3 regions of the Pararhizobium sp. IMCC3301 genome follow, and region 3 is predicted to be linked to each of the others. Evidence: predicted binding sites of a transcription regulator. Region 3 holds the regulator's gene; each other region holds the start of a gene.
The links. Region 3 encodes PhoB, which activates phosphate uptake and scavenging genes when phosphate is short. Its sites were predicted from a motif close to TGTCATNNANCTGTCAT; they were not measured.
Positions count from the first base shown of each region.

Region 1 (10,256 bases), 570 kb from region 3:
TGCCTGGCAGGCTGAGGGTCATGGCACCGTCAATCGGCACCATCACCACATCAAGCCGGCCGATATTGGCATAATGCGAATCCGTCAGCGCGTGATGCAGATGGCCCAGATGGCCGATGCACAGTCCGGCGACTTCGAAGATAAAGATGGAATTGGCATCGACCTCGCGAAAGCCCCCTCGGATGATATCGGTGGTGACATTGCGCACCAGCACATCCTCGACCTGCATCAGATGTTTTGCCGGTACACCATCGCCCCATCCCGGCAGAATATAGGAAATGCGGCTGTCCGGACTGGCGGCAAAATGAGAGGAATGGGCTTTGTTCATTGTGACAATTGTCGGAATGAGGCTGCTGCCCTGGTACTGGACATAGCCGAAATAGTCGGTCGCTACAGTGATGCCCGCAGCGCTTTCGATAATATAGCTCGAATGATCGAAATAGCTGATACGCACCTCAAAAGGCGTCAGGACACGGTCACTATCCGTATCGATTGCAAAATCGGTGTGGGATGAAATGGTCTCAATACGTGGACCCGGACGTCGCAGCGGATCGAAATTGACGTAATTCACTTTGGTGTTGGCGGGTATCTGATCCAGATTCTGCGCTATGGCCTGACAAGTGCTGACCGGTGTTTTACCGGCTTGCAGCAGTTCCGCCATGGGGGCTGCAGAGCCAGGCGCGGCAGGCAGCGCCGCTATCATCAGAAAGGACAGGAACACACGAAAGGCAAACATGCCGGAACCTCCATCATCTGACAGTGATTTTAGAGGTTGTATTGAGCAATGCAAGAAATTCGGTTCTTTTCCGCCATCTCTGGTATTTTGCCGTCCTATCCGCCATATAGGCGGCAGTAATTGGCTTTTGACACGCAGACCATCATGGACGGCATCAGATATTACAAAATGAACGGAGCGGGCAACGAGATTGTCATGCTCGACCTGCGTGATCAATCGGTTGTGGTCACGCCGGAAGCCGCGCGCGCAATTGCCGCCCGCAGCGCGTCGTTTTTTGATCAGCTGATGGTGCTGCTGCCGCCAAAAACGGCGGGCACCGCTGCCTTCGTCGAAATCTGGAACAATGATGGCTCGCGCTCAGGCGCCTGCGGCAACGGCACGCGCTGTATTGCAGCCATGGAACTGGACCGTCTTGGCACCGACACCGTGAGTTTCGAGACAGAGGCGGGCCTGTTGCCGACCAGTCGCGCCGGCACCGGCATCAGCGTTGATATGGGCGTGCCGAAATTCGGCTGGGCTGACATCCCGCTGTCGCAGCCGATGCCTGACACCAACGCCATTGAGCTGGACTATGAAGGCCATGGCGTCAGGCTTTCAAACCCGGCTGTTGCGAATATGGGCAATCCGCATGCGGTGTTCTGGGTCGATGATCCGCAGATTTATGATCTGTCCCTTATCGGGCCGGAGCTGGAGCAGCATCCATTATTCCCCGAAAAGGCCAATATTTCGCTGGCACAGATTATCTCGCCGGAGGCGATCCGCCTCAGGGTTTGGGAGCGCGGTGCTGGAGAGACCAGGGCCTGCGGTTCGGCAGCCTGCGCCGTGGCCGTCAGCGCTGCGCGTTCCGGCCGCACCGGACGCGATGTGCGCATTCACTTGCCGGGCGGCGCGTTGCGGCTGGTATGGCGCGATGATGATCATGTCGTGATGACAGGCCCCTGGGAGCTGGAACATGCTGGCAGCCTGCCGGTGACACTGTTTGACGCGTCAGACCACATAGAAGATGTGGCGTAACCCATCATGAGCAAGGCACCCGAAATCGATGTCGTGACATTTGGCTGCAGGCTGAACACGGTGGAAAGCCAGGTCATGAAGCGCGAAGCCATCGCCGCTGGCCTGAACAATGCCATTCTGGTGAATACCTGCGCCGTCACGTCGGAAGCGGTGCGTCAGGCCCGGCAGGCCATTCGCCGCGCCAAACGCGAAAACCCCGACAAGACGGTGATTGTATCCGGCTGCGCGGCGCAGACCGATCCGCAGATGTTTGCCGATATGGAAGAGGTCTCCCTTGTTCTTGGCAATGAGGAAAAGCTGGTTGCCGCCAGCTATCGCATGTTGCCGCAATTCGGCGTCAACGACACCGAGAAAACCCGCGTCAATGACATCATGTCAGTGCGCGAGACGGCAGCCCATCTGATTGAAGGGCTTGAAGGGCGAACACGGGCCTTTGTCCAGGTGCAGACCGGCTGTGATCATCGCTGCACCTTCTGCATCATTCCCTATGGCAGGGGCAATTCCCGCTCCGTGCCGATGGGCGCTGTCGTGGACCAGGTGCGGCGGCTGACGCAGAACGGTTATCGCGAAGTCGTGGTCACCGGAGTGGACATCACCTCTTACGGTGCGGATTTGCCCGGAGCGCCAAAGCTTGGGGCTTTGGTGCAGGCGATTTTGAAACATGTTCCGGAGCTGGAGCGGCTGCGGCTGTCGTCGATTGACTCCATTGAAGTCGATCCGGAATTGATGGCCGCCATCGGCGATGAGCCGCGTCTGATGCCGCATCTGCATCTGTCGCTTCAGTCCGGCGACGACATGATCTTGAAGCGGATGAAGCGGCGGCATCTGCGGCAGGACACCATCGATTTCTGCCATCAGGTCCGCGAGTTGCGCCCTGATGCAGCTTTTGGTGCGGATATCATTGCCGGCTTTCCCACAGAAACCGATGCGATGTTTGAAAACTCCCTGTCCATTGTCGACGAATGCGATCTGACCCATTTGCATATTTTCCCGTACTCACCCCGTCCGGGCACGCCGGCGGCACGCATGCCGCAGCTCGACCGTACCTTGGTCAAAGAACGGGCAGGGCGCCTGCGCGACAAGGGCAATCAGGCCCTGCAGAAGCATTTAAGCCGCGAAGTCGGGTCACAGCATCAGGTGCTGATTGAAAAACCCGGCCTTGGCCGCACCGAGCAATTCACCCAGGTTGAACTGGCAGGCGGAACGTCCGGCGAAATCCTGCCACTGCGGATCACCGGCCATTCCCGCCGCCATCTGTTTGGCGAGGTTGCGTAGTGGCGGAAGGCGAGAAAAAAGGTTTTTTCCGGAAATTGTTCGGCGGCAGCGCGCCGCAGACAGAGCAGCAACCAGGCAAGCCCGCAGAGCAAGACGACCGTGAGGCCGATCGTGAGGCGCTTGCCGAAGCCGTTGCCGATACAACGCCGCAACCGCAGAAACCGGAAGTTGAGCCGCCGCTTGGTGAAGAACCGTCCGCCGAGCCGGCGCAAGAACTGAAAAGTCTTGCCACGCCGGACAAGCCGGCGGATGCTGGTCCAGAGCCAGAGCCAGAGCCAGAGCCAGAGCCAGAGCCAGAGCCAGAGCCAGAGCCAGAGCCAGAGCCAGAGCCAGAGCCAGAGCCAGAGCCAGAGCCAGAGCCAGAGCCAGAGCCAGAGCCAGAGCTGAAATCTGATGCCGGCACCAAAAAAAGCTGGTTTCAGCGGCTGACATCGGGCCTGTCCCGCTCATCGACATCGCTGACCAGCGGCATCACTTCAATCTTCACCAAGCGAAAGCTTGATGACGATACATTGGAAGAGCTGGAGGATATTCTCATCCAGGCCGATCTGGGCATTGAAACCGCGACAGCCATTACCGAAAGCCTTGCCAAAGGCCGGTATGACAAGATGATCGAGGCCGAAGAGGTCAAGACCATTCTCTCGCAAGAAGTGGAAAAGGTCCTGCAGCCAGTGGCACAACCGCTGATCCTGTCAGGTACAGCCAGACCTCAGGTCATTCTCATGGTCGGCGTCAATGGATCGGGGAAAACCACGACCATCGGCAAGCTGGCGGCGAAACTGCGCGCCGAGGGGAAAACCGTCATGCTCGCAGCCGGTGATACATTTCGCGCCGCGGCGATTGAACAATTGAAAATCTGGGCCGAGCGGACCGGCTCAGCCTTTGTCGCGCGCGATCAGGGATCGGATGCCGCCGGTCTGGTGTTTGATGCCATGCAGGAGGCCAAGGCCGCCGGCACGGATGTGTTGCTGATTGATACGGCCGGTCGGCTGCAGAACCGGGTCGAATTGATGGCCGAGTTGGAAAAGGTCATACGTGTCATCAAGAAACATGATGACAGTGCACCGCATCATGTGCTCTTGACCCTTGATGCGACAACCGGACAAAACGCCATGAACCAGGTTGAAGTGTTCGGCCGGACCGCCGGCGTGACCGGCCTGGTGATGACCAAACTTGACGGCACTGCCCGGGGCGGAATTCTGGTCGCGATTGCGGCCAGACATAAAATGCCTGTCCATTTTATCGGCGTCGGCGAAGGTGTCGATGATCTTGAAAGTTTTGCGGCCAAAGATTTTGCCCGCGCCATTGCCGGAGTGACTGTATGACAAATCTGATTGAGCGCGAGCCCAATGATCCGCAGAAGGCGGAGATAAACCCGTTCCTCAAGCTGGCTCTGGAACTCGGGCCGCTGATCGTGTTTTTCTTCGCCAATAGCCGCTTTGGAATTTTTACCGCGACCGCCGTATTCATGGTCGCCATCTCGATTGCGCTTGTCACGTCCTGGGTGTTGACCCGGAAGCTGGCGATGATGCCGCTGATCACCGGCATTGTGGTGCTCGTCTTCGGCAGCCTGACGCTTTATCTGCAGGACGATCTGTTCATCAAGTTAAAGCCGACCATCGTCAACAGTCTGTTTGGCGGCATCTTGCTGGGCGGCCTGTATTTCGGCAAGTCGCTGCTTGGCTATGTGTTCGACAGCGTTTTCAAACTGACCGATGAAGGCTGGCGCCTACTGACGTTTCGCTGGGGAATCTTCTTTTTTGTTCTCGCCATCATCAATGAAATTGTCTGGCGCAATTTTTCCACAGACTTCTGGGTGTCCTTCAAGGTGTTCGGCTTCATGCCTATCACTCTGGTTTTTACCCTGGCGCAGATGCCGCTGATTTCAAAACACAGTGTCGCCGAAGACAGTAAAAAAACTTAGAAAAAACCTGTCTGGCAGCTATTTCGACACGACTTTCAACGGCTTTTCCAGGACTTTGAGAACCTGCGGCAGTTCATGGCCGCGCTTCAGGATGTGGCCGCTGGCGGCGACAACCTTGTACATCCCCTGTTTGCGCGCCAGTGCCGGGTCCTTCTCGACATAGAACATCGGCATTTCACTGGAGCGCCGGAAGATCGAAAACACGGCGCGGTCCTTCAGATGATCAATCGCATAATCGCGCCATTCTCCCCCGGCCACTTTGAAGCCGTAGATCCGCAGAATTGCTTCCAGCTCGGCCCGATTGAACGTGACCTGCTTGTGGTTGGGCTTGACGCCCGGCATGGCAGTGCCAGATCTAGCGGAAGAGGTGGGCCGAGTGGAAGATGCAGGCCTAGCGGAAGAGGCGGGCTGAGCGGAAGCGGAATCGGGAAATGAATGAATTTCGGCGCTTTGGCCTGAACGGGTAGATTTGCGATTCGAAGCAACGGAGTTCTCATTCATGTCCGCCATAAAGCCGCCCATGCTGTTGGTTTTGTGACCCTAGGATGACGTGAGTTTCGGGGTATTGCAAGCCTGGATTCCAGCCTGTTTATCGGGCGTCAGCCTCAGCACAAATAAAAAGGCTTTTTACCGTCAGACGAATTTTCATCACACTTTATTGCAAAAAATCACAATTTTGCCCTGTTTCAGCCCTTGGCCAGCCATCTTGAATACCCATATTAATTGTGTTGCCTCAGACAGCCCGGTTTGGGACCACCCCATTCTATCAGCCCCCCAACCTGAGGGGTGACTCTCAAACCGGGTAATTTTAAAACTGAGGTACAAGCATATTTCCGGCTCCTTTCAGGGGCCGGTTTTTTTATGTGCGATGCCTATCCGCTTGCACCCGGTTCTCTGTTTCTCCTGTTTCAAGTGCTTTCATCCTTTTCACCGGGCTTATGTCTTCCGTTCTTCAGAATTTGTGATGTGATGCAGCCTGGCTGACGAGGGGCGTGTGATGCCTTGAACACCTTGCCTGCACGCTTATCTGTGTTGAGCGTGCACGGCTGATGCATGGACCCCCTACAGAAAAGGAAAACCAGACATGTCTCTTGCAATAAATGACATCGCTCCCGATTTCGAAGCGGAAACCACTGAAGGCAAAATCAGCTTCCATGACTGGATCGGCGATGGCTGGGCGGTTCTGTTTTCCCACCCCAAGGATTTTACCCCGGTCTGCACCACCGAACTGGGTACAATGGCGCAACTGAAGCCTGAGTTTGACCGGCGCAATACCAGAATTATCGGCCTGAGTGTTGACCCTGTGGAGAACCACAAGGAATGGGCAAAGGATATTGCAGAAGTAATGGGTGCCGCACCGAACTACCCGATGATCGGCGACACTGAACTGGCGGTCGCAAAACTCTACAATATGCTGCCGGCTGATACGCAAGGCACTTCTGAGGGTCGCACGGCTGCGACCAATCAGACTGTGCGGTCGGTGTTTATCATTGGCCCCGACAAGCGGATCAAACTGATGCTGACCTATCCGATGAGCACCGGGCGTAATTTCAATGAAATACTGCGGGTCCTGGACAGTCTGCAACTGACTGCAAAAGAAAAGCTTGCAACACCGGCCAACTGGTCTCCCGGCGACGATGCGATCATTCTGCCGGCGGTTTCCAATGAAGATGCCAAAACACTGTTTCCGCAGGGTTGGAAAGAAGCCAAGCCTTATCTGCGCTATGTCAATGTGAACAAGGGCTGATTGACGCCAGACGCACAAGGCCGGCACTTCGCCGGCCTGTCAATTTTCACGATCCACCTGCCATCTTCGCTCAGGCGAATAACAAAGAGGCGAAACCTGTCCGGGGGTCCGGAACCGGTTTCACCTCTCTGGCTTTGGGTATCCGACACATCAGTGTGACGTGTCGGATCTGATAGTCTTCAGATCAGTTCTGTGACAGCAACGGTGTGACACGACGCACGCTGACGCGGCGGTTTTCCTGTTCTGCATAAGGTGTGGGGATGCGCAGATAACGTTCCCCATAGCCGATGGTGATCAGATTTGCCGGTGGAATATTGAAGTAATCCAGCAATGCTTCCTTGACGGCCAGAGCGCGTTGTTCTGACAGACGCAGATTATAGGCGTCGCTGCCCACAGCATCGGTATGACCCTCGATCAGGAAGATTTCCTCAGGCCGATTGTAGACGACCTCCTCGATGATTTCGCCGATCGCATCCAGGTTCGAGATTTCCTCGGCACGAACGAAAGCTTCATTTGTACCAAAGCGGATTGTATCCAGCTCAATACCTGGCATTACATCACGCAAATCAGGCTGTTGCTGGAATTCTCTGAGAGAATAGCGGCGCTGAATATCACGTCTTGGCGGTGCCATAAGCTGCCGTTGGATCGTATCATGATCTTCTTCTGCAGCGATAATATCAAGGCCGAACTGAACCCCGGACGTTCCAAGTTCAATGCTGAACCCATCCGGTCTGCGGGCCTCACGACGCAATTTACGGCGGCGGTCCTCACGGGCGGCGAGCAGACGTTCGCGTTTTTCCGCCCGGTCATTTTCCAGCATCCGCTGAACACCAGCCCGGACAGCAGGCCGCATGCGGTTTTCTTCCAGCAGGGAACTTGCATGTTCGATACGCTCGTCAAGTTCACGATCATTCAAAGTGCTGGACGGACGCCGGTCTGCAAGAAGTTCGTCACGCAAAGCCCGGTTTTGCAGAATCTCGACCCGCAATTCACGATCTGTGGTGCGGCCTTCCCGTTCGGCTACCCGATTGCGCAATTCTTCCCGATCTTCAGCCAGACGCTCGCGCAATTGCAGGCTCAGCCGCTCACGCAGGCCATCTTCCCGAAGCACATCACGGGTACGTTGAACCCGCTCACGCAGTTCCGGCATGCCAAGACGGGCTGCCGGGCGCTGGTCTTCCAGAAGCTGGCGTGCTGCCTGATTGGCCTGCGGGTTGCGGTCAGCTGTATCCTGTTGCTGCTGCTGATCGCGCTCAGCTTGACGATCTTCCTGACGCTGTTCCCGCCGTTCGTCCCGACGCTCTTCGCGCCGTTCTTCTCTGCGTTCTCCCCTGGTGGCTAATTTGCTTTCCAGAGAGGTGTTGTCGGCTGCGAGCCGGTCTTTCAGAGCATTTTCAAGAGCACGGCGCAGGCCGTCGAGCTTCAGAATATCTTCTGTCTCGCCGATGCGCTCGCGCAATTGGGCAACAGTCAGACTGCCGGACGCTCTGTCATCTTCCAGAGATCTGCGGGCGAGCCGGTTAGCGTTGGTTTCGTTATCAGTGTTGCTCGTTTCCGCATTGCGCTGTCTTTCAGTTTCTGCGGCAGCAGCAGCAGCTGCAGCGTCGTCTCTTTCTCTACGTCTGCGCTCAGCTCGTGTATCCTGATCCTGTGCAGCTTTATCTTGTGCTGCCTGATCGCGAGCGGCCTGATCCTTGGCGGCCTGATCTTTGGCTGCCTGTTCTTGCGCGGCCTGGTCACGAGCGGCCTGATCTTTGGCGGCCTGATCTCTGGCGGCTTGTTCCTGGGCTGCCTGGTCTTTGGCAGCTTGTTCCTGGGCGGCCTGATCCTGAGCTTCGCGGCGCTCTTCGCGTCTTTGCTGGCGACGATCTTCGGCCTGGTCGTTTGCTCCAGCATTGTCTTCAGCAGCCTTCGGTTCGGCTGCAGGTGCTTGCGCATTATCGTTCTGCTCGCCGTCCTCAGCTTTGCCGCGGCGGCGCAACTCCTGACGGTCAGCCTTCAGCAGAGCTCGCAGCTTGACGCCGCCAATTTCGGCAACATTGTCATTCAGCAACCGCCGGTTCAATTGAATCCGCAACGCGAGATCCGCGTCGCTCAATTCACTTGGCGGGACGGTAATAAGTTGTTCGAGAGTTTCCCGCGCCAGGCCTTCTTTCTGGCCAAATGAGGGAGTGCCCACCAGGCTTGCGCCAATAGCGAAGGCAATCCCGGCGTTTTTAAGTGATTTTACAGTCAGTCGGGAACGATTCATGCAACGTCTCCATGTGTTATCTCACGCAAAATGCCTCAGATGAGGCGGTGAATTGCGCACTCTATGCAATATCGTGTCTGAACAGAGGCTGAACGGAAACAACGTTTGGAATGAGGCGGAATGCGCCGCCGATAAACCGTTTTTCGCCAACATTGAGTCAAGCACGCAGGATAGAAACGGTAAGACCGTTCACTGGTTCCATTAAATCATCTGACCGGATTTGCAGGTTTGCTGGCAAGGCTCACTTCGTGCCGTCGTTCTGATGACAACAAGCGCAGTGCAATGACGTCCGGCGGGCGCGGAAATCTTGAATTTGGCTGGCCTCCGGCGCTCCAGGCCCCGAGAGACGAGAACCGTGCAGCACCGCCTGAAACGGGCGATCTAAACAGAAAAAATTGTCGTAAACCGCGCTGCCCCGACGGCCGGGCAGCGCGGTTTACTGTAACCGGCCGCTATGAAAAAGGGTTGGAATTCAACGGCTCAGGCTTAAGCTACCTAACTGGCGGCAGACATCCGGGATGCTTTCTTGCGCTCATGGGCCAGCAGAAGGCGTTTGCGCAGACGGATCGATTTTGGTGTGACTTCCACCAGCTCATCTTCCTGAATATAGGACAACGCCTTTTCAAGCGTCATTTTCGTCGGCGGCGTCAGGCGCACGGCATCATCCTTGCCGGAGGACCGCATATTGGTCAGCTGTTTGCCTTTCAGAACATTGACTTCGAGATCATTGCCCTTGGTGTGTTCGCCGACAATCATGCCTTCATAAACACGATTGCCCGGTTCGATAATCATCGGACCGCGATCTTCCAGGTTCCACAGTGCAAAGGCCACTGCCTCGCCCTGACCATTGGAAATAAGTGCGCCGGTGCGGCGGCCCGGAATCGAGCCTTTATAGGGTGCATATTCGTGAAACAGCCGGTTCATGATGCCGGTGCCACGCGTATCGGACAGCAATTCCGGCTGATATCCGATCAGGCCGCGCGTCGGGGCATGCAATACGATACGGGTGCGTCCGCCAGTTGACGGGCGCATTTCCACCAGCTCTGCCCGCCGTTCAGACAGTTTCTGCACAACTGTGCCGGAATGCTCGTCATCCACGTCGATGATGACTTCCTCAATCGGCTCAAGGCGGTTGCCGTCTTCATCCTGCCGGAACACAACACGCGGCTTGCCGATCGACAGTTCAAATCCTTCGCGGCGCATGGTTTCAATCAGCACGGCAAGTTGCAATTCGCCACGGCCGGCAACTTCAAAACTGTCGCCATCGGTGCCAGCTGTCACTTGCAGCGCCACATTGCCTTCCGCTTCT
Region 1 covers NZ_CP132336.1:3,630,893-3,641,148, forward strand. The annotation lists gene RAL88_RS17510 (MBL fold metallo-hydrolase) at 1-736, opposite strand, end outside; gene dapF (diaminopimelate epimerase) at 857-1,750, shown strand; gene mtaB (tRNA (N(6)-L-threonylcarbamoyladenosine(37)-C(2))-methylthiotransferase MtaB) at 1,757-3,025, shown strand; gene ftsY (signal recognition particle-docking protein FtsY) at 3,025-4,350, shown strand; gene RAL88_RS17530 (septation protein A) at 4,347-4,949, shown strand; gene RAL88_RS17535 (DUF2794 domain-containing protein) at 4,968-5,291, opposite strand; gene RAL88_RS17540 (peroxiredoxin) at 6,034-6,696, shown strand; gene RAL88_RS17545 (OmpA family protein) at 6,881-8,947, opposite strand; gene typA (translational GTPase TypA) at 9,443-10,256, opposite strand, start outside.
Region 1: a site for PhoB is predicted at 5,484-5,500, ahead of RAL88_RS17535 (DUF2794 domain-containing protein). Genes of this name have one in related genera too.

Region 2 (10,256 bases), 1.9 Mb from region 3:
CGGATGTTCAAGTTGATCTGCAGAACTTCTTCGCCCGGCTGGTCCCGGACGGGGATGCCGCCTCAATGCGCTGGATGATCCACACTGCCGAGGGACCAGATGACATGCCGGCGCATATCAAAACCGCATTGACGCAGACGCATCTGAGTGTGCCGGTGATGAAAAGCCGCTTGGCATTGGGTACATGGCAGGGCATCTATCTGTTTGAACACCGTACCCGTCCGCATCAAAGACGGGTGGTGCTGCATCTGAGCTGATGTCACTTCGAGCCTGAAAGGCGCTGCATGACCGAGATTTCCGCCGAGCCGCGCGGCACGCTGACCGTGCGCACCATGGCAATGCCAGCCGATACCAATGCCAATGGCGATATTTTTGGCGGCTGGGTGATGTCGCGAATGGATCAGGCTGGCGGCATTGCCGGTGTGGAACGCGCAATGGGCCGGGTGGTGACCGTAGCGGTGGAAAGCATGACCTTCATTCAGCCGGTCAGGGTGGGGGACGTGTTGTGCGTCTATTGCGAGATTGAGCAGGTCGGGCGCAGCTCGATGAAAATTCACGTCGAGGCTTTTGCCAAACGCTTCCTCACCGGCGAGCGTCACAAGGTGACGGATGCGACCTTTACCTTTGTCGCCATCGATGAAGACGGCAAGCCGCGTCCAGTACCGGATATAAGTGCGGCAGGCTGAGTATCCGACCAAGCCGATGTGACCGTGATATAGACTGAATATCCATGGTTTACAGGTGTTTGCATTGGCTGGTTCGGAAAGTGATTCCTCCGCACTCTTGGGTCCGTTAGAACGCGATTGAGAAAAAGCCAATCGCGGCAGCGGCTTCAACCGGGAATTTGAGTTATCGATTCATCTGTAGCGCCGGGATGCGCCTTTGACGGCGCTGACCAATCCTATTGCTGCAGCGCCCATTCCACCGCTACGGTCGCGCTGTAGCTGACCTCACCAGCTTCCACCGGCACCATTGCACTGTCAGCTGATTTGCGGCTCATCATGATGGCTTCCGGCCGCGGCTGGAAGCTGCCCTGTTCGGTGATCTGACGGATGGCACCGAGACTGATTCCTGCCGCGCCGGCATAATCCTCTGCCTTGGCAATGGCATCTGCCATCGCCATGCGCCGGGCCTCGGCTTCAAGGGCCGAGGGATCATCAACGGAAAATTGCGGCCCGCTGATGGAATTTGCGCCCAGGGTGACAGCCTCGTTCAAAACGCTGCCGATCAGTTTCAGATCACGCACGCGGACAGTGACCATATTGCGCACTGTATACCCGACAATGTTGGGGGTATTCGGCTGAGAGCCGGATTTGCTGGTTGGATAGACAAATTTCGGCTCAACCGAGAAATTGCTGGTCTGCAAATCCTGCGCGGCAATGCCGGCACTCTTGAGCGCGTTGATAAAGCCTGTTGTGCTGGCGGTATTCTTCTCCAGCGCGGTGACAGCATCCTCCGCTTCGCTGACCGTACCAATGGTGATGACCGCCATATCCGGATTGCCGGAAACCGTGCCGGTGCCGCTGAGCGACAGGGTTGGTGGTTTGATCTCATCCGCCCTGGCGGTGAGGGGTGCAAAGGCCAATATGGCAACAAGTGTGAGGGAGGCGAAAACCGGAACAGGACGCATGGACAGTCTCCATTTTTTTCATGATCTGCCAAATGGCTAATCGGCAATTGTGGTGGCATTTGGCCGATGCTCGTGGAAAGCGCTCTGCCGGCACGCCAAAGTCAGAAAGATGGCTCAAAACCAACTTGCCCAATGCGCCAAGATGCGATAGCCAAGCAGCGTGACGGCGCATCGCCATTTTGCGGCGTGCCCTGTAGGCCTGTAGCTCAATTGGTTAGAGCCAGCGGCTCATAACCGCTTGGTTGGGGGTTCGAGTCCCTCCAGGCCTACCAGTCACTCTTTGTCCGACCCGGAGACATAGGTAACAGTTTGTACCTAAGAGCCTGACCGAAAATTAAATTGAGTGATTTCAGTGGATTGTGATTCTCTGTGGTTTGCGAAGACTACGGAGGATCGGATGTCCTGGACTGAAATCACTCGGCGCCATTATGACAGGCGCGAACTGCGTTATGCAAGCGACTGCAGCGGTGGCGAATGGGAGGTCATAGCGCCCTTTGTGGAGCGTTCCGGCAAGGTGGGGCGGCCAAGCGTGCACGATTTGCGCGAAATATGGAATGCAATTCAGTATGTTGCGGCGGCGGGCTGTCAGTGGCGGCTTTTACCCAAGGATTTTCCGCCCTTCACGACGGTGCAATACCATTTCTACCGCTGGCGCGACGGTGGGCTGTTTACCCTGATCAACGAGGCGCTGGTCGTGGCAAGCCGCCTCATTGCGGGCCGAGAAGCGGAACCGACGGCCGCCATCATTGACAGCCAGTCAGTGAAGACGACCGAAAGCGGTGGCCCTCGTGGCTATGATGCGGGCAAGAAGATCAAGGGACGCAAGCGCCACATCATAACCGATACTGCAGGCAACATGCTGGAAGGGATCGTGCATGAAGCCAGTATTCAGGACCGCGACGGTGCTCCCGGCCTCATCGAAATCGTCGCAGAAGGGCATCCCACGCTGACAAGGCTGTTTGCCGATGGCGGATACGCAGGTGAGAAGCTGGAAACGGCTCTCGCTCACATTGAGGGCCTGGTTGTTGAAATCGTCAAGCGTTCCGATCAGGCCAAGGGGTTTGTAGTCTTGCCCAAACGCTGGATTGTGGAGCGGACTTTTGCATGGCTTTGCCGCTGCCGCCGTCTTGCCAAGGACTGGGAAGCTTCAATCGCCTCATCCGAAGCTTGGCTGTTCATTGCATCAATCCGCCGAATGGCGCGTTCAATCGCCCGGGCTTGAATATGTGAGGTATTAATTATGAGTCAGGCTCTCAGCTCGACTTTGTACATTATGCGGCGAAGCAGAGAGCCTCTGCCATACGCACGAGACGGTCGGGAGGGATTTTGTGTCTTTCCCGGTGCGGCGGGGAGTGTTGATAAATGTCTCCGACCCATAAGGCGAGCCTTACGGCGCCGATGGCATCGGTGAAGGTGAGATGGGTCTTACGATACCAGGCTGCGGCATAAGGAATGCTCGACTTGGACAACAGATCGCACGCCCACAAAGAGATAAGGCTGTAGAGACCAAGCAGCGCCGGCGTGGTGCGGGCGATAGCTTTGTCGGACCATTGCCGTTGGGTTTCGACGCCAAGATGGGCGCGGGTTTCGGCGAAGGTGACCTCGACCTGCCAGCGGCGGACGAACAGGGCGATGATGTCGGCAGGATCGAGCGTTGTATCGGTGCTGAAGAAAGCTTGCGGAGCGCGCCGGCCGTCAGGATCCCTGACGAGGACCCAGCGAATTGGCTTGGGCGGCGTACCAGGTCGGTACCACAATGCGGTGCTCGAGGTAATTTCGAGTGCCTTATGGTGCTTGCGCCCATACCAGGAGGACGCGGTGATCCTTTTCCAGGGCGTGGTCGGGTTTGAAAGCAGCGTTTTCAGCTTGGGCAAGGGTGGCCCCTTCTGCGCCGGGCGTCCGAGGGTGTGGCCGTCACGTTTTGGAGGGGCCGCGTAGAGATTGGCGTCGAGCCGCAGTCGGCTGATGAGGGTTGCTCGGCCGCCGATGGCGTACGCCAGTTCATGGACAGCGAAGCCGCTATCGCCCACGAAGACGATGTCGCGCTCTGGCATCCAGCGACAGAGCTGGAGCGCCCCTTGGCGGGCCCAGTCGGTCAGCAGCTTGTGCCTGCGTCCGCGCTGGTGGTCGGAGCGCTCCGAGGGGGCCAACAGGGTGAGCACCGGGAGGGCCTTCACAACACCTGCCCAAGGGACCGGCGTCAGCACCATGAAGCTCAACCAGCGCAGCCCGCTGGCTTTGACGAAGTGGCCATGGCTGGAGCGGACAGGATCGCGATAGATGCCGCGCGCAGTGATTTTGCGCCCCCATCGGCGCTCGATTGTATCGTCCATCCCGATGACCACGGGACCCTCCGGCACGAGGCGGTCGATGATCATGGCCAGCAGGCGCCGAGACATATCGCGAGACTCCCAGCGGGCGCGGTTAAGGAGCTGATGGTAGCTCGAAAAGTTTTTCGCCTCGGCGCGCCCGGTCATCCGCAGGCAGGCGCTGACGGTGCGCTTGCCCGGGGCCAGCACGGCCCCCATGACCAGGACGAGCATGTGCTCCCAACTGGGCGCCGTGAAGCACGGGCGCAGCGCCTGCAGCCAATCGCGCAGGATCTGGGGAACGGGATCGCCCGGAGACGGCGGCAAGAAGGGGGCATGATGTTTCATCCCATGTTTCGAATCCCTTGTCGCTGACCATGCAAGCAGGCAAACCTGCGGCAAAGTGAATCACGTGCCCTGAGGTGTTCCTATGTATGATCGGCACATGCAGCATGACGAAATCGCCGTTCGCATCGAAGCCTTCGACGACGCCAATGGTGGTGGCGTCGGTTTTTACAAAGACAAGGGTGCCTACCATCTCTACCTGCTGGAGACGGAGGCGCCGATTGCCCGGCTGAAGCCGACCGGCAACGGCAACGAAGTCCGGCTCGGATACTGGTCACACCGGCGCAAATGGGAGGATGTCGATGACATCGGCGGCGTCGTCATACCCCTCGACGAGGCGCTCGAGTTCATAGCGAACGAGGGCATCTTCTGGCTCTGGACCTGACCACAAAAACGTACAAAGTCGAGCTAAGACATGGGTGACATTTTCGTGCCGAACGGGTTGTCGATAGTTTGCAATGTTTTTTGCTCCAGGTCGATATATCCCAGATCATAGTGCATGAAGCTGATTAACCAGATTCCATCGTCCACCTCCTTGATGCCCAGCCTCTGATCGGCCCAGTGAGGTGACAGGTTAGCTATCCGTTGGTCGAGTGACGGCGTGTCGTATTGTAGAAGTGTTCGATATAGTCAAAGACGTCTGCGCGGGACTGAAGGGATGGTTTATGAAACTGAACCTTCGCAGGTTCCATTTGCGGACAAAAAACATTAATCGATAGAGGAAGAATGATTTTTCCAGCCCTGCGAGACACCCACATGCACATGCTGATAACGGTGAACGCGGCATGGAACATTTGGAATTTCCGCCAACGGCTTGTTGCAACGCTCCTTACAGATGGCCACCGTGTCACCATCCTGGCTCCTGCTGACGCCAGTGTTCCCGACCTGGAGAGATTGGGATGCCAGTTTGTGGATCTCGACATGAATGCGAAGGGGCTGGGTCCGCTTCAAAACCTCAGATTGATGCTGCGCTTTAGGCAACACTTCACCGCTCTGCGTCCCGACGTAATCCTGAGTTACACGGTCAAGAACAACATTTTTGGAGCAATAGCGGCGCGGCCCCTGAGGATTCCGTTCCTCCCCAATGTCACCGGACTTGGGACCGCGTTCCTGTCCGGCGGCCCGCTTCAGGCTTTGGCGGTGTTGCTTTACCGCCATTCCTTCCGGCCACTGAAGGTAATCTTTTTCCAGAATTCCGATGATCTTCAACTCTTTTTGAACCGCCGCATTGTGCACTCAGCTCAGGCGCGCCTGTTGCCCGGATCGGGGATCGACCTGAAACGTTTTGAAACAGCAGAATTTTCACCCCTGCCGGACCAACCTGTTTTCCTGATGATCGCGCGGCTTCTGCGCGACAAGGGCGTGCTGGAATTCGTTGAAGCTGCACGGAAGGTAAAGGCGCAGATTCCCGGAGCGCGGTTCAGCTTCTGGGTGCCACCGGGTCTGAGAGCCGCACAGCCATTGATGCCAGGACCGTAAAAACATGGAGCGACGAAGGTGTCATCGAGTATCTCGGCGCCACATTGGATGTGCGCCCGTTCATTGCGGCAGCAGATTGTGTCGTGCTGCCCTCCTACCGCGAAGGCGCACCGCGCACCTTGATTGAGGCAGCCGCCATGGCGCGACCGTTGATTGCGACAGATGTGCCGGGCTGCCGGTCCATCATCGATGATGGCGTGACTGGGTTTTTGTGCAAGGTCCGTGATGCCGACGCTCTGGCAAGCGCGTGTTTGCGTTTCCGGGACCTTTCACGGGACACGCAAATTGCGATGGGGCTGGCGGGACGCGCAAAGATGGAACGGGAATTCGGCGAGGCAATTGTCATCGCTGCCTATCGTGATGCTCTGGCCCAAGTGACAGCAGGAAATTGAGTCTTTACCGGAACCTTGATCATGTGGAGTGCCCCCTATTCAGCGGCATAATCAAACAGCGCGCAATTGTTCCGGATCGACGGCAACACGGGTTTTGCGCCCCATCAAATCCAGCAACAACCAGACCCGTTGATCAGGTGCAAGCCGTTCGATTGATGCCGCAAAGTCGGCGAATGGGCCATTGATCACCGTCACCCGGTCACCCGGCTGCAGGGTACGGGCCGGCAGCAATTTACCATCCGGGTCACAGCGCAGCATAAGATCAGAAACCAGACGTGCCGGCACTATGACCGGCGTTTCACCAACGCTGACAAGCCGCGTGACACCGAGTGTGGAGTTTACTGCACGCCAGCCGCCCTTCACACTATCAATGGCAACGAACAGATAACCGGGGAATAACGGACGCAATTTGGTCAAAAATTTTCCGCGCACACGCCGTGTTTCTTCCTGCATGGGAAGGAATATAGCGAATTCCTGCCGGCGCAAATTGCGTTCGGCGATACGATAGCTATTCGGCCTGATTTGTGCCAGCAGCCAGATTATTCCACTATCATTTTGCACCGCGATCTATTACAGCGGGTTAAGCTGCATCCTTGCAACCAGATAAAATTAAAGCCTTAAGGCAAAGTCAGCGTTAATAACAGCAGAAGTTTGACGGTTGGATGAAAGTTTGCGGGTCATCTTACCGGTGGCGCGCGCCGGGCAGTCAGAGCGCGCCCATTGCCCGCCCATGCAAATGCCCATGCGGTGACCCAAAAACCGGCGAGCGGCACTTTTGTGGGTTTCCCATAGAATCTCTGTGTGATAACGTTCAAATGTGAACGAATGTGATTTTCGACTGCAACAGTCCTATCTCCTGAGACCTCCGGAACGACATTGTGTCGCTTCTGGTGCGGTAGCCTGCAAATTTTACGCTCCGGACCAACGGGCGAACTGATGGCCGGACGCCGTAGCGAGTTGCAGGAGGATGTGCGGTTTCGAGTGCTGCGCCTTCTGAAGGAAAATCCTGAAATGTCGCAGCGTGACCTTGCAGACAGTGTCGGAATCAGCCTTGGCTCCATGCATTACTGTCTCAATGCGCTGGTTGACAAGGGGCTGGTGAAGCTTGGAAACTTCACAGCGGCTCAGGACAAGCGGCGCTATGCCTACATTTTGACACCAAAGGGAATTTCCGAAAAGGCCGCCCTGACGCGGCGCTTTCTGGGACGCAAGATGGCGGAATATGAATCGCTGAAGACCGAGATTGAGTCCTTGCAGCAGGAAATGCAGTCTGGTAGCGGGGATGAAACCCGGCCGGACCATGCGGGCAAACCCTGAGTGGCGCGATACGCTTTGATCATAGTGTGCCGGTTTGAGCGCTTGGAGGACTGCCATCGCGCAACAAAACTCAAATGAGAAACTTATTCCCATGAAGCGTGCCTTCATTACCGGCACTGCCGGATTTATCGGCTTTCATCTGGCTGAGATGCTGCTGCAGGCGGGCTGGCAGGTCGCTGGATTTGACGGGATGACTGATTACTACGATGTCAGCCTGAAGCAACGCCGTCACCAGATGTTGCGCCAGCATTCTGATTTTTCAGCTACCGAGGCGATGCTTGAAGACACAGAGGCACTGGACCGGGCAGTGGCGAATTTTGCCCCCGACGTGATCATTCATCTCGCCGCTCAGGCCGGTGTGCGCTACAGCCTTGAAAACCCCCGTGCCTATGTCGAGGCCAATATCGTCGGCACGTTCAATGTCATGGAATGCGCGCGCATCGCACAGGTTAAACACCTGCTGATGGCCTCGACCAGTTCCGTCTACGGCGCCAACACCCGGATGCCCTTTGACGAGCGGCAAAAGGCCGACACGCCTCTGACGATCTATGCCGCAACCAAGAAAGCAGGCGAATCGATGGGCCATTCCTATGCCCATATCTACGGCCTGCCGACCACAATGTTCCGTTTCTTCACCGTCTACGGACCCTGGGGCCGCCCCGACATGGCGCTTTTCAAATTCACCAAGGGGATTTTGGAGGGCACGCCGATCGACATCTACAATCATGGCGATATGTGGCGTGACTTCACCTATGTCACGGATCTGGTGCGCGGCATTTGCGGCCTGATCGATGCCGTTCCCGGCGCGCCTGGCACAGCTGTCGACGGCGATAATCTGTCGCTGGCGGCACCCTTCCGGGTGGTCAATATAGGCAATTCCGAAAAGGTGCGGCTGATGGATTTCATCGAGGCTATTGAGGACGAGCTGGGCAAAAAAGCTGTGCGCAACTATATGCCGATGCAGACCGGCGACGTACCCGCCACCTGGGCCAATGCGGACCTGTTGCAGCGCCTGACCGGCTACAAACCGCAGACCGGCTTTCGCGACGGCATCGCGCAGTTTGTCGGATGGTATAGAGACTATTACCAGAAATGACCGCTCAGCGCACAACGCTTCACGATGAAGGCGGCACCATTGCGGTGATCGGCCTTGGCTATGTCGGGCTTCCGCTGGCCGTGGAGTTTGGCAAGCACCGCCCGGTGATCGGCTTTGATATCAAGCCGGAGCGGATTGCCGACCTGCGGCAAGGGCTGGACCACACGGGCGAGGTTGAACCGGCTGAACTGAAGCTTGCTCAACACCTGAGCTTCACCGCTGATCCTGCCGATCTGGCTGCAGCTTCGATCTATATCGTGACGGTGCCAACCCCGATTGACGGGCACAAGCGACCGGATTTGACGCCATTGCTGAAGGCCTCGGAAACCGTAGGGCGGGTATTGCAGCGCGGCAATTTGGTGATCTACGAATCCACCGTTTATCACGGCGCGACCGAGGAAGATTGCGTTCCGGTGCTGGAACGGGTTTCGGGCCTTCGCTTCAATGAGGATTTCTTCTGCGGTTACAGCCCGGAACGCATTCGGGATCAGCGGCGGTGGGGCGCACTACGTGTTGAACGCATTGATTGAGAAAGGTTTCGTCAAGCTCGGCAACTTCACCGCCGCCGAAGACAAGCGGCGGTATGCCTTCGTCCTGACGCCAAAGGGTATTTAGGAAAAGGTGGCTATCACTCAGCGGTTTCTAGTGCGGAAAATGGAAAAGTACGAGGCTTTGACAGCCGAAATCGATGAACGCCAACACGAAGTGGAGCTTGAGAAGGGCCTGTCGCCCTCGCCAGTGCTCAGTCGATAGCTTGTCTTATTGGACCTCTGCGTCGCCAGGGCGCGATTATGCAACTCGGCGCAAGTCAACCTTTTACGTTATCGGGCGTTTGGCAACTGTGGTTTGCTAAATCGGTCAATCGCTGCGCGCGCTGGTCTGCGAACCTTCACCAACTGCAAGTTGGTGTTGAGCAGTCCGTTCCAAAGAGGCACTTGTACTCAATCTTGGAAAACCTGCAGTATCCGCGGGAAGTCGCGCAGAGGGCATGAAACGCGCCTTGGTTGCGAGCACGGCGGTCTTGTTGCCAAGTCCCTTCTCGGCGACGGTTTCTCCGAGCATGACTGAACTCCTCTGCGCAGAGTACCGCGCAGTTGAAACAGGCGGACAACAATCAAATTGTGAATTCCGTTTTTGAGCAATAACGCTATCTGGAAAGAAAGATAAAATGTCCGGCAATAATTCTGTCCTTGATAATTTGTTGAAAAAATTCTCAGACAAATCGGCGGCGATAGGCATTGTCGGAATGGGGTATGTGGGACAGCCTTTAACCCTGCGGTATAATGAAGCAGGCTTTAGAGTGGTAGGCTTCGACATCGACCACACCAAAGTGGTGGAGCTCAATGATGGTCATAGCAAAATCGAACACATCGATGATGCCAGGATTGCAGCGGCAAGGAACACTGGGTTCGAAGCCACGTCTGATTTTTCGCGTATCGCCGAGGTGGACGCAGTGCTGATTTGCGTGCCGACGCCTCTTAACCGTCACCGCGAACCCGATCTTAGTTTTGTTAAGATTACCTGTGACCAGATTGCGCCGCATTTACGGGCAGGCCAAGTTGTCGTGCTGGAAAGCACAACTTATCCAGGAACTACACGGGAAGTGGTTATCCCGCGGCTCGAAACTGGCGGGTTGAAGGTGGGCGAAACAATCTTTGCAGTATATTCGCCCGAACGCGAAGATCCCG
Region 2 covers NZ_CP132336.1:1,191,822-1,202,077, reverse strand. The annotation lists gene RAL88_RS05765 (secondary thiamine-phosphate synthase enzyme YjbQ) at 1-257, shown strand, start outside; gene RAL88_RS05760 (acyl-CoA thioesterase) at 285-686, shown strand; gene RAL88_RS05755 (SIMPL domain-containing protein) at 902-1,630, opposite strand; tRNA gene RAL88_RS05750 (tRNA-Ile) at 1,826-1,902, shown strand; gene RAL88_RS05745 (IS5 family transposase) at 2,028-2,852, shown strand; gene RAL88_RS05740 (transposase) at 2,902-4,287, opposite strand; gene RAL88_RS05735 (hypothetical protein) at 4,370-4,669, shown strand; partial or broken gene RAL88_RS21690 (IS481 family transposase) at 4,693-4,842, opposite strand; gene RAL88_RS05730 (glycosyltransferase) at 5,011-5,763, shown strand; gene RAL88_RS05725 (glycosyltransferase) at 5,712-6,155, shown strand; gene RAL88_RS05720 (transcription termination/antitermination protein NusG) at 6,207-6,716, opposite strand; gene RAL88_RS05715 (MarR family EPS-associated transcriptional regulator) at 7,092-7,472, shown strand; gene RAL88_RS05710 (NAD-dependent epimerase/dehydratase family protein) at 7,564-8,568, shown strand; partial or broken gene RAL88_RS05705 (nucleotide sugar dehydrogenase) at 8,565-9,050, shown strand; gene RAL88_RS05700 (hypothetical protein) at 9,427-9,630, opposite strand; gene RAL88_RS05695 (nucleotide sugar dehydrogenase) at 9,737-10,256, shown strand, end outside.
Region 2: a site for PhoB is predicted at 6,807-6,823, ahead of RAL88_RS05720 (transcription termination/antitermination protein NusG). Genes of this name have one in related genera too.

Region 3 (10,256 bases):
GCGGCGGTGGTGAGTGTCATAAATCTGAAATAACTTTGCCACAATAGAGTTTTCCTTCAATGTCTGTTGCAAGTTTCCATTCATGGAGGATTGGCCATCATGGCTGCCGAGCCCCCGCTTTCAGATGCGGAAATCGAAAACAATGCGCTCCTGACCCGGCTGCTGGATCAGCGCTGGGCTGTGATCGTCGCCTGTGTCGGAGTGCTGGCCTTCTGGCTGCGCGGCGATGTAACCCCTTTTGCCGGCATTCTGTTTCTTTTGGCGCTGGGCGCGGCAACCATGGTGGAGCCGGTCGCAAGCCAGCGCCGCCGCCGCCTCAATGCCTTGCGGACCGCACGCGCAGTGGCACAGCAGTCGGTCTGGCCGGATCCATCGACCAAACGGGTCATTGCATCGCTGACGGTGCCCACGCTGCTGGTCGACAGCGAAGGGGTCGTACGTTTTCTCAATAAAGCCACCATATCAAACTTGGGTGACATCAGGCCCGGCCAGCCCATGGCTCTGCATTTTCGCCAGCGCAATCTCGTCGCTGCGCTGGCCAGGGTTATGGAAACCAATCAGCCCGAGCAACTGGAATACATTGAACGCTTCCCGGTCGAGCGTTGGTTCAGTGTCGATTTAAGCCCATTGCGGTTTGACACTGACGCGGCAGTTCCGCTAACCGCGACGCCGCAATTTCTGCTGGTCCAGTTTCAGGATTTAAGCGCACAGAAGCGCATAGAGCGGATGCGGGTGGATTTTATTGCCAATGCCAGTCATGAATTGCGCACGCCGCTGGCGTCCATGTCGGGGTTCATCGAAACGCTGCTGGGACCGGCCCGGAATGATGAGACTGCGAGACTGCGCTTTCTCAACATTATGCGCGAGCAATCTCAGCGCATGTCTCGGCTGATTGATGATCTTCTGTCGCTCAGCCGAATCGAAATGAAGGCACATTTAAAGCCAACTGATCCGGTCGACCTTGGACCTTTGATTGGTCATGTGGCGGATACGCTGGCACCGCTGGCCCGTGACAATGACGTCAAGCTGGTTCTTGGTACCTGGGATGATCCTGTCATCGTGTCTGGTGCTCAGGACGAATTGGTTCAGGTTTTCAGCAATCTGATTGAAAATGCTATCAAATATGGCGCATCAGGCCAGCGTGTCGAGATTGACTTCCTTGCAGAAACAGAAACCAGGGGACCTGCCACAACCATCCGCGATTTCGGCCCCGGTATTGCGTCCGAACATGTGCCGCGTCTGACAGAACGATTCTATCGCGCCGATGTGGAGACCAGCCGGCAAAAACAGGGCACCGGACTTGGACTTGCCATCGTCAAGCATATCCTGAACCGTCATAGCGCCACCCTTCACATAAAAACCGAAGCCGGCAAGGGCGCGGCCTTCACAGTGCAGTTTCCCCGCCGGACAGCGTCAGCGGCGGCTGAAAAAATGGCCAAAAGCGATGGCATTTCGGAAAACTGATATTTTTCAAGGGTATGGATTGTCATCTAATTGATACAAAAATGCCATAGAAGCATCACTGCGTCTGGCTAGATTGCTGGGCGGCAGGTGGCAGTTGTCCGATCATTATGCACGGACCGCCACTGTCCTGCGTAATTCTTGTTTTCAGAGCCTGGCTGACACGAGCCTGGCCGGGTCGCTGGCAAGTCCTTGGCAGATTACTGGCTGGCTGATTACTGGATGGCAGGTCACTTGAATGAATATAATAGGCGCTGTTGCTCTATACCCGGCAAGCCCGCATCTTTGAGCACGTCCGGTAACCTGTTAAGCCGGTAGCCTGTTAAGCCGGTAACCCGTTAAGAAGGAACCTTGGACATGGAGACTTCTGTGCAAACCATGAGCAGCAAAAATGAAAGCGCCGCTTTGACCAATGCGCCGCGGGTCAAGATGAAGGGTGAGAAGGTCAACGTGTTCTACGGTGAAAAGCAGGCGCTTTTCGACGTTGATCTGGAAATTCCGGAGCATCGGGTCACATCATTGATCGGACCGTCAGGCTGCGGCAAATCCACATTTTTGCGCTGCCTCAATCGCATGAATGACACCATCGATATCTGCCGGGTGAAGGGCGATATCACGCTTGATGGCAAGGATATTTACGATTCCGCCGTGGACGTGGTTGAACTGCGCGCACGGGTCGGCATGGTTTTCCAGAAACCGAATCCGTTTCCAAAATCCATCTTTGAAAATGTCGCTTATGGCCCGAAGATTCACGGGCTTGCAAGCAGCAAGGAGGAGTTGGAGGCAATGGTGGTCGAAAGCCTGCAAAAGGCAGGCCTGTTTGAAGAGGTGAAGGACCGTCTTGACGAACCGGGAACCGGCCTCTCCGGCGGCCAGCAACAGCGCCTGTGCATTGCGCGCGCCATTGCTGTCAGTCCCGAAGTCATCCTGATGGACGAACCCTGTTCCGCACTCGATCCCATTGCCACGGCCAAAGTGGAAGAGCTGATTGATGAATTGCGTAATAATTACACGATTGTCATCGTTACTCACTCCATGCAACAGGCCGCAAGGGTGTCTCAACGGACCGCGTTTTTCCATCTTGGCAATCTGGTTGAAGAAGGTGTGACCGACGATATCTTCACCAATCCAGGGGACAAGCGGACCCAGGATTACATCACTGGCCGGTTCGGGTAACACTGGGTAAGGACGCTAAAATGGCTGATCATACAGTTACAGCATATGATGAGGAACTGCAGGCACTGGCAAAATATATTGCCGAGATGGGTGGGATTGCAGAGAGCATGATCGTGGATGCGTTGCAGGCATTGCTGCGCGCTGATCCTGTTCTCGCCCGCAAAGTCATCACAGATGACAAGGACCTCGACAATCTGCAGCGCAAGGTCGAGGATGACGCAATCCGCACCATCGCCAAACGCCAGCCAATGGCATCCGATTTGCGCGAAATTATTGCATCCCTGCGCATTTCCAATGATCTGGAGCGTTGCGGAGACCTGGCCAAGAATATCGCCAAACGCGCCATCGCAATCGAGGGCGTTGTTCAGCCTTCAAAACTCATTCACGGCATTGAACATATGGCGGAACTGGCCCAGGCCCAGTTGACAAAAGTTCTGGATGCCTATGTCGCCAGAGATGTCGGCAAAGCGGAAATGGTGTGGCAGAACGATAGCGAAATCGATGCCATGTATACCTCGCTGTTCCGCGAATTGCTGACTTACATGATGGAAGATCCGCGCAATATCTCATATTGCACCCATCTGCTGTTCTGCGCCAAAAATGTCGAGCGGATCGGCGATCACGCCACCAATATTGCAGAGACAGTCATCTATCAGGTTACCGGCGTCCAGTTGGAGGATGAGCGGCCCAAGGGTGACAACAGCGCAATCCACGTGGTGGAGCAGCCATGAAAAAGAACCTGCCGCAACCTGCTTTTGCCTGAGGAGACCCCGCAATGGCTGCCCCAAATATCCTTGTTGTCGAGGACGAAGAATCACTCAGTCTGCTTTTGCGTTACAATCTGGAAAGCGAAGGCTACCAGGTCGACGTGTCTGAACGCGGCGATGATGCCGAACTGAAATTGCGCGAGGCAGTTCCTGATCTGCTGCTTTTGGACTGGATGCTGCCGGGCCTGTCGGGCATTGAATTGTGCCGCCGCCTGCGTGCGCGTGATGAAACACGCAATCTGCCTGTTATCATGTTGACCGCACGCGGCGAGGAAACCGAGCGCATACGCGGATTGTCCACCGGGGCCGATGATTATGTGGTGAAGCCGTTTTCCGTGCCCGAACTGATGGCACGAGTGAAAGCGATGCTGCGCCGCGCCAAGCCGGAAGTGGTCTCACGGCTGCTGCGCACGGGCGATCTGGAGATGGACCGCGAGACCCACCGCGTACATCGCGCGACACGCGAAATCCACCTGGGCCCGACAGAATTCAAATTGCTGGAATTCTTTTTACAAAGCCCCGGCCGCGTCTTTTCGCGCGAGCAGCTTCTGGATGGCGTCTGGGGCCATGATGTCTATGTCGATGAGCGCACCGTCGATGTCCATGTCGGCCGCTTGCGCAAAGCCATCAATAAAGGCCGCGCCAAAGACCCGATCCGAACCGTGCGCGGGGCCGGTTATTCACTGGATGATCAGTTCCGGGACTAGAGCGCGTTCAGGCGCGGCTGATCGTTGCCAGCAAACGCCGCAACCGCAGGCAAAGAGCCGCAAAACACAAGAAGTCGGTGCCCGTTACCGACAACCGGCTGCATCAGGTCAGTCGATTTTATCACACGCGGCCTGGTGTCATAAATCTGTAACAAAACTGTTACATCCATGACACTCGGCAGGAGTACTCGAACAGTCAGGTCGTAGACAGACGATCACTAATGAAACCCAAGGAGTTTCCATGTCCTATCTTAAACTCGCGACTTCTGCCCTGGCTATCACAGCGTTATCCGCGACGTCTGCCATCGCTCGCGACGAAATCCGGATTGTCGGATCGTCCACTGTGTTTCCATACACACAAGCTGTCGCCGAGCAATTCTCCAACAATACCGGCGCGCCTTCGCCGATTGTAGAATCGACCGGCACCGGCGGCGGGATGAAAATATTCTGTGAAGGTGTTGGAGAGGCACACCCTGATATCACTGGTGCCTCCCGCGCCATGAAAGCATCCGAGTATGAATTGTGCCAGTCAAATGGCGTTACGGATATTTCCGAAGCGCTGATCGGCTTCGACGGTTTGTCGCTTGCAATTTCGCGCAGCAATGATTTTGACTGGGATTTGACCCTTGGCGAGATTTATCTGGCGCTGGCCGCTCAGGTTCCCGTTGATGGTAAATGGGCCGATAATCCCTACAAGAAATGGTCTGAAATCAACGCCGATCTGCCGGATACAGAAATCCTCGCCTATGGCCCTCCGCCAACCTCCGGTACACGGGATGCCTTTGTCGAATTGGCAATGCATGCCGGTTGTGAAGAACTGGATTATGTTGCCAATGGTGGTTTCGACGGTGACTGGGTTAAAGAGAACTGCTCGCGCATGCGTACTGACGGACCCTTCATCGAAGCCGGTGAAAATGACAATCTGATCGTACAGCGGCTCGAATCCGATCCCAATGCCGTCGGCATCTTCGGTTATTCATTCCTTTATGAAAACTTCGACCGGTTGAAAGGTGTCAAGATCGAAGGCGTTGAGCCGACCACCGACAGCATTGCCGACAAATCCTATCCGGTATCGCGCCCGCTTTACTTCTACGTGAAGAACGCGCACCGCGGTGTCATCCCCAACCTCAATGAGTTCATCGAAGAATACATGTCTGAAGATGCCCTGGAATCGGGTGGTTACCTGTCCGAGCGTGGCCTGGTGACGCTGGTCGACGACCGTCGCACTGCCCTTCAGGATGCGATTTTGAACGGCAAGCAGATGGATGCCCCTGAATAAGCCAAATTTCCGGCCCTTGCGAAGTCTCGAGCCGGTCGCGGCTCGAGACAGTTTTTTTGAAAGAGTGTAGAGATGACCACATTGGCATTCGCGACCCTTTTCGTCATCAGCCTGTTTGGATACTGGCTTAACCGGCGGGCCGCGCGGGCCATGCGCCGCGACGGCGCGCGACTGCACTCGCTTTCCGGATATCACGGTCTGTTTTCGTTTCTGTCGATCCTGGTGCCCGTCTTCGTCCTGACCATTGTCTGGTTGGCGCTGCAGGGCTCTGTTGTCGACAAAATTGTCATGGGCGGATTGCCAAATGGTGTGCTCAATGGTTTAGGCACGGGGCAGCGTCAGTTGGTTCTGACCGAAATCAGGTCTCTTTCCAGGGGCCAGACATTCGGCACCCCGGAAGAGTGGAAGATTACCGCAGCAGAACAGCTGAACCTGCTTCAGGCCGTTGCATCGATGATGCTGATCGCTATTGTCGCCATTGGCGGGCTGGCTCTGCTGTGGTTCGCCCGGCGCCGGGTCACAGCCACTTTCCGTGCCCGTCAGGGTGTCGAACGGATTGTTTCGGGCCTGATGATTTTCTGCTCGGTCGCCGCGATCTTCACTACGGTTGGCATTGTCGCGTCTCTTGCATTTGAGACCGTCAAATTTCTCCGGCTGGTTCCTTTGACCGAATTTCTGTTCGGTCTGAACTGGGAGCCGCAAATTCCAATCCGAGCGGACCAGGTAGCTGCGGCCGGTGCCTTTGGCTGGATACCGGTTATCGTCGGAACCCTTGTGATCACCGCCGTAGCCCTGATTCTTGCAATCCCGATCGGTCTGTTCTCGGCCATCTATCTGAATGAATTCGCGCCATCCCGTGTGCGCTCGGTGGCAAAGCCATTTCTTGAGATTCTCGCAGGCGTGCCGACGGTTGTGTACGGCTTCTTTGCCATTCTGGTCGTTGCCCCTGCAATCCGCAGCCTGGGTGCATCGCTGGGCATTGGCGTTTCGCCAAATACGGCGCTTGCGGCGGGCAGTGTGATGGGTATCATGCTGGTTCCATTTATCTCATCCTTTGCCGATGATGCCCTGTCCGCCGTGCCGCGCTCCTTGCGTGATGGCGCTCTGGCGCTTGGTGCCACGCGTGCCGAGACCGTACTGAACGTTCTTTTTCCGGCGGCCATTCCCGGCATCGTCGGCGGTATTCTGCTTGCGGTCAGCCGGGCGATCGGCGAGACCATGATCGTGGTCATGGCTGCCGGATTGATCGCAAATCTGACCGCCAATCCGCTCGAAAGCGTCACAACCGTTACGGTCCAGATCGTGACGTTGCTCATCGGTGACACATCCTTCGACAATCCCAAAACGCTGGCCGCCTTCGCACTTGGGATGATGCTGTTCATCGTTACCCTTATCATCAACATTCTCGCGCTTCGGATTGTCCGCAAGTACCGGGAAGCCTATGACTAGAGCTCGTTTATGACCGCCATCACTTCCCAACAGGCCAGCGTCTCGGCAGCCGGCGCAACCGAGGCCATCAGGCGCAGTCTCCCACGGCGCAAGCGCAAGCAGGTCATATTGCAAAGTCTTGGCATTGCCGCGATCAGCATTGCCTTTTTGATGCTTTTCACCCTGATCGCGTCGCTGGTATCCACCGGCCATAAGGCCTTCACGCAAACACATGTCACTCTGGATGTTTTTATTGACCCCGAGGAAGTGCCGGCGGACCGGCTGCCGCGCGGCGGTTTTGATGATGTCCTGGCCGCCTCACTAGCCAGGTCGCTTCCTGGTGTGGCGACCGGTGACAGGGCTGCAATGCGGACAGTCGAGAAGATTTTCTCCAACGGAGCACAATTTAAATTACGCGATATGGTGGTCGCCAATCCGGACCTTATCGGCAAGACCGTTTCGCTGTCAGTCCCGGTGTCTGACCCCTATGACCAGTTGAACAAGGAGTTGATTGACCGGGACACGCCCGAGCAGTTGCGCCGGTTGAAAGATGATCAATTGGCATATTTCGACACACTCGAAAATGCCGGCATGATTTCATCTCCGATCAATACAGGTCTTATTACCAACGCGGACAGCCGCTTTCCGGAACTGGCCGGACTGAAAGGCGCTATTATCGGCTCCTTCTGGGCACTCCTGGTCTGTTTCCTGATCTCGTTCCCGTTGGGAATTGGTGCTGCCCTCTATCTCGAAGAATTTGCCCCCAAGAACCGCATCAGCGACTTTATCGAAGTGAATATCAATAATCTTGCCGCGGTTCCTTCTGTTGTTTTCGGCCTTCTGGCACTCTCCGTTTTTATCGGGTGGTTTGGAATGCCGCGGTCTGTTCCCTTCGTTGGTGGTCTGACCCTGGCTTTGATGACTATGCCGACAATCATCATTGCAACCCGTGCGGCGTTGAAGGCGGTACCACCGTCCATCCGCGAGGCCGCCCTCGGCATCGGGGCATCCAGGCAACAGGTTGTTTTCGGCCATGTGCTTCCGCTGGCCATGCCAGGCATTCTCACCGGCACAATTATCGGGCTGGCACAGGCGCTGGGCGAAACCGCTCCCTTGTTGCTGATCGGCATGAACGCATTCATCACCTCGGCACCATCCACACCCTTCGACAGTGCCACTGCGCTGCCGACACAAATCTTCATCTGGGCCGACAGCCCGGAACGCGGCTTTGTTAGCCGCACATCGGCGGCAATTCTGGTCCTGCTCGTTTTCCTGATCAGCATGAATGCCATTGCCATCTTCCTGCGCAAAAAACTGGAGCGCAAATGGTAACTATGAAAACCGCCCGGGGTGACGGGTTGACAGGCGACCGGGTCTGCGTTCAAGCCTGATTGGTACGGATGGTCGCAGTTGAACTGGCGGGAAAAGCGGTTTGGAGTTATCTGGAATTGGCCTGGCCGGGTGCGGCCGCATGGGTCAGCCGATGTTGGCCGCATTGCGCGATGCCGGTTTTGATGCCGTCGGCTTTGATGTCCGGGCACCGCAAAGCTATGGCGAATTCGCCGCCGCCATGAGCGATGATGTGGCGCGATTTGCCGCTCATCTGAAAATCCTCATCAGTGTGGTTCGCGATATCGAGCAGACGGAAGCTCTTCTGTTTGACACTCAGGCCCTTGCGGCGGCAGCACCGGGGCTGCGCAGCATTATCATCTGCTCCACCCTCTCGCCGCGCTATCTCCAGACCCTCAAGGGCAGGCTGCCCTCGCATATCAATCTGGTCGACGCACCAATGTCAGGTGCATCTATCGCCGCGCGCGAACGGCGTCTGTCCTTCATGATGGGCGGCGAGGAGGCGGACCTGACCGCCTTGCGGCCGCTGTTCGAAGCAATGGGAACCTCATTCCACACAATGGGTCCGTTTGCGGCCGGGATGACAGCCAAAGTTCTGAACAATTTGCTGGCGGTCTCGTCCACGGCGATGACCCGGCTGGTGCTCGATTGGGCCGATGAACTGGGACTGGATGAAAAGTCGCTGCTTGCCCTGATCGACAAAAGCTCCGGCCGGAACTGGTTCGCCAGCGGCTTTGAGGATATTGAATTTGCCCGCGACGGCCATGCGCCGGACAATACAATCGGCATTCTGGAAAAGGACATCAGCAGCGCGCTTGACGCCGCGCCGCGAGGCGCAGACAGCGCCCTGCCGAATGCAGTCATAGAGGCCCTTCGCAAGCTCAAGCCGCGGCTGTAAACCTGGGTGCGCCGCGACTGACGAAATCAGCCGACGATTGTGGCTTCCGTCTTGTCGCGCACATCCTGTTCCGAAACTCCCGCGGCCAGTTCGACGATTTTCAGACCGCCTTCAACCACATCAAATATGCCAAAATTGGTAATGATCCGGTCAACTACAGCCTGTCCGGTGAGGGGCAGGGTGCATTCGGTCAGAAGCTTGGTTTCGCCCCTTTTATTGGTGTGATCCATGACAACAATGACACGCTTCACACCGGCAACGAGATCCATCGCCCCGCCCATGCCCTTGACCAGCTTTCCGGGAATCATCCAATTGGCAAGGTCGCCTTTTTCGGAGACCTCCATCGCGCCCAGAATGGCCATGTCGATTTTTCCGCCCCGGATCATGCCGAAACTGTCAGCGGATGAGAAGTAGCTCGTCCTGTCCAGTTCTGTAATCGTCTGCTTGCCAGCATTGATCAGATCCGGGTCGAGTTCCGCTTCTGTCGGGAACGGGCCCATGCCGAGCATGCCGTTCTCTGATTGCAGCGTTACATCGACGCCGTCGGGAATGTAGTTCGAAACCAGCGTGGGAATGCCGATGCCCAGATTGACATACATTCCATCTTCCAGTTCACGCGCCGCGCAGGCAGCCATTTTATTGCGATCCCACATGGTAACTCTCCTTAAGCCGCACGAACGGTTTTCTGTTCAATCCGTTTTTCATGCTCGCCCGTGATCAGCCGGTGCACGAAAATGCCGGGTGTGTGAATCATGTCCGGATCAAGCGAGCCGACCGGAACAATTTCTTCCACTTCGGCAATGCAGACCTTGCCGCAGGTTGCCGCATTCGGATTGAAATTGCGCGCGGTCTTGCGATAGACCAGATTGCCCTGTTCGTCACCCTTCCAGGCTTTGACAATGGCGATATCGGCCACAATTCCGCGTTCCAGAATATAGCTCTGGCCGTCAAAATCCTTGTGTTCCTTGCCCTCGGCAATCACTGTGCCGACACCTGTCTTGGTATAAAAGCCGGGAATGCCAGCGCCGCCGGCGCGCATCCGCTCGGCCAGTGTGCCTTGAGGGTTGAATTCAAGCTCCAGTTCGCCGGACAGATATTGCTGCATGAAGGTGTCGTTCTCACCCACATAGGAGGAGATCATTTTCTTCACCTGCCGGGTTTGCAGCAGCAGGCCGAGACCGAAATCATCG
Region 3 covers NZ_CP132336.1:3,064,245-3,074,500, forward strand. The annotation lists gene RAL88_RS14790 (ATP-binding protein) at 100-1,464, shown strand; gene pstB (phosphate ABC transporter ATP-binding protein PstB) at 1,840-2,637, shown strand; gene phoU (phosphate signaling complex protein PhoU) at 2,658-3,368, shown strand; gene phoB (phosphate regulon transcriptional regulator PhoB) at 3,413-4,111, shown strand; gene RAL88_RS14810 (substrate-binding domain-containing protein) at 4,353-5,390, shown strand; gene pstC (phosphate ABC transporter permease subunit PstC) at 5,463-6,839, shown strand; gene pstA (phosphate ABC transporter permease PstA) at 6,849-8,150, shown strand; gene RAL88_RS14825 (NAD(P)-dependent oxidoreductase) at 8,251-9,066, shown strand; gene RAL88_RS14830 (CoA transferase subunit B) at 9,093-9,719, opposite strand; gene RAL88_RS14835 (CoA transferase subunit A) at 9,731-10,256, opposite strand, start outside.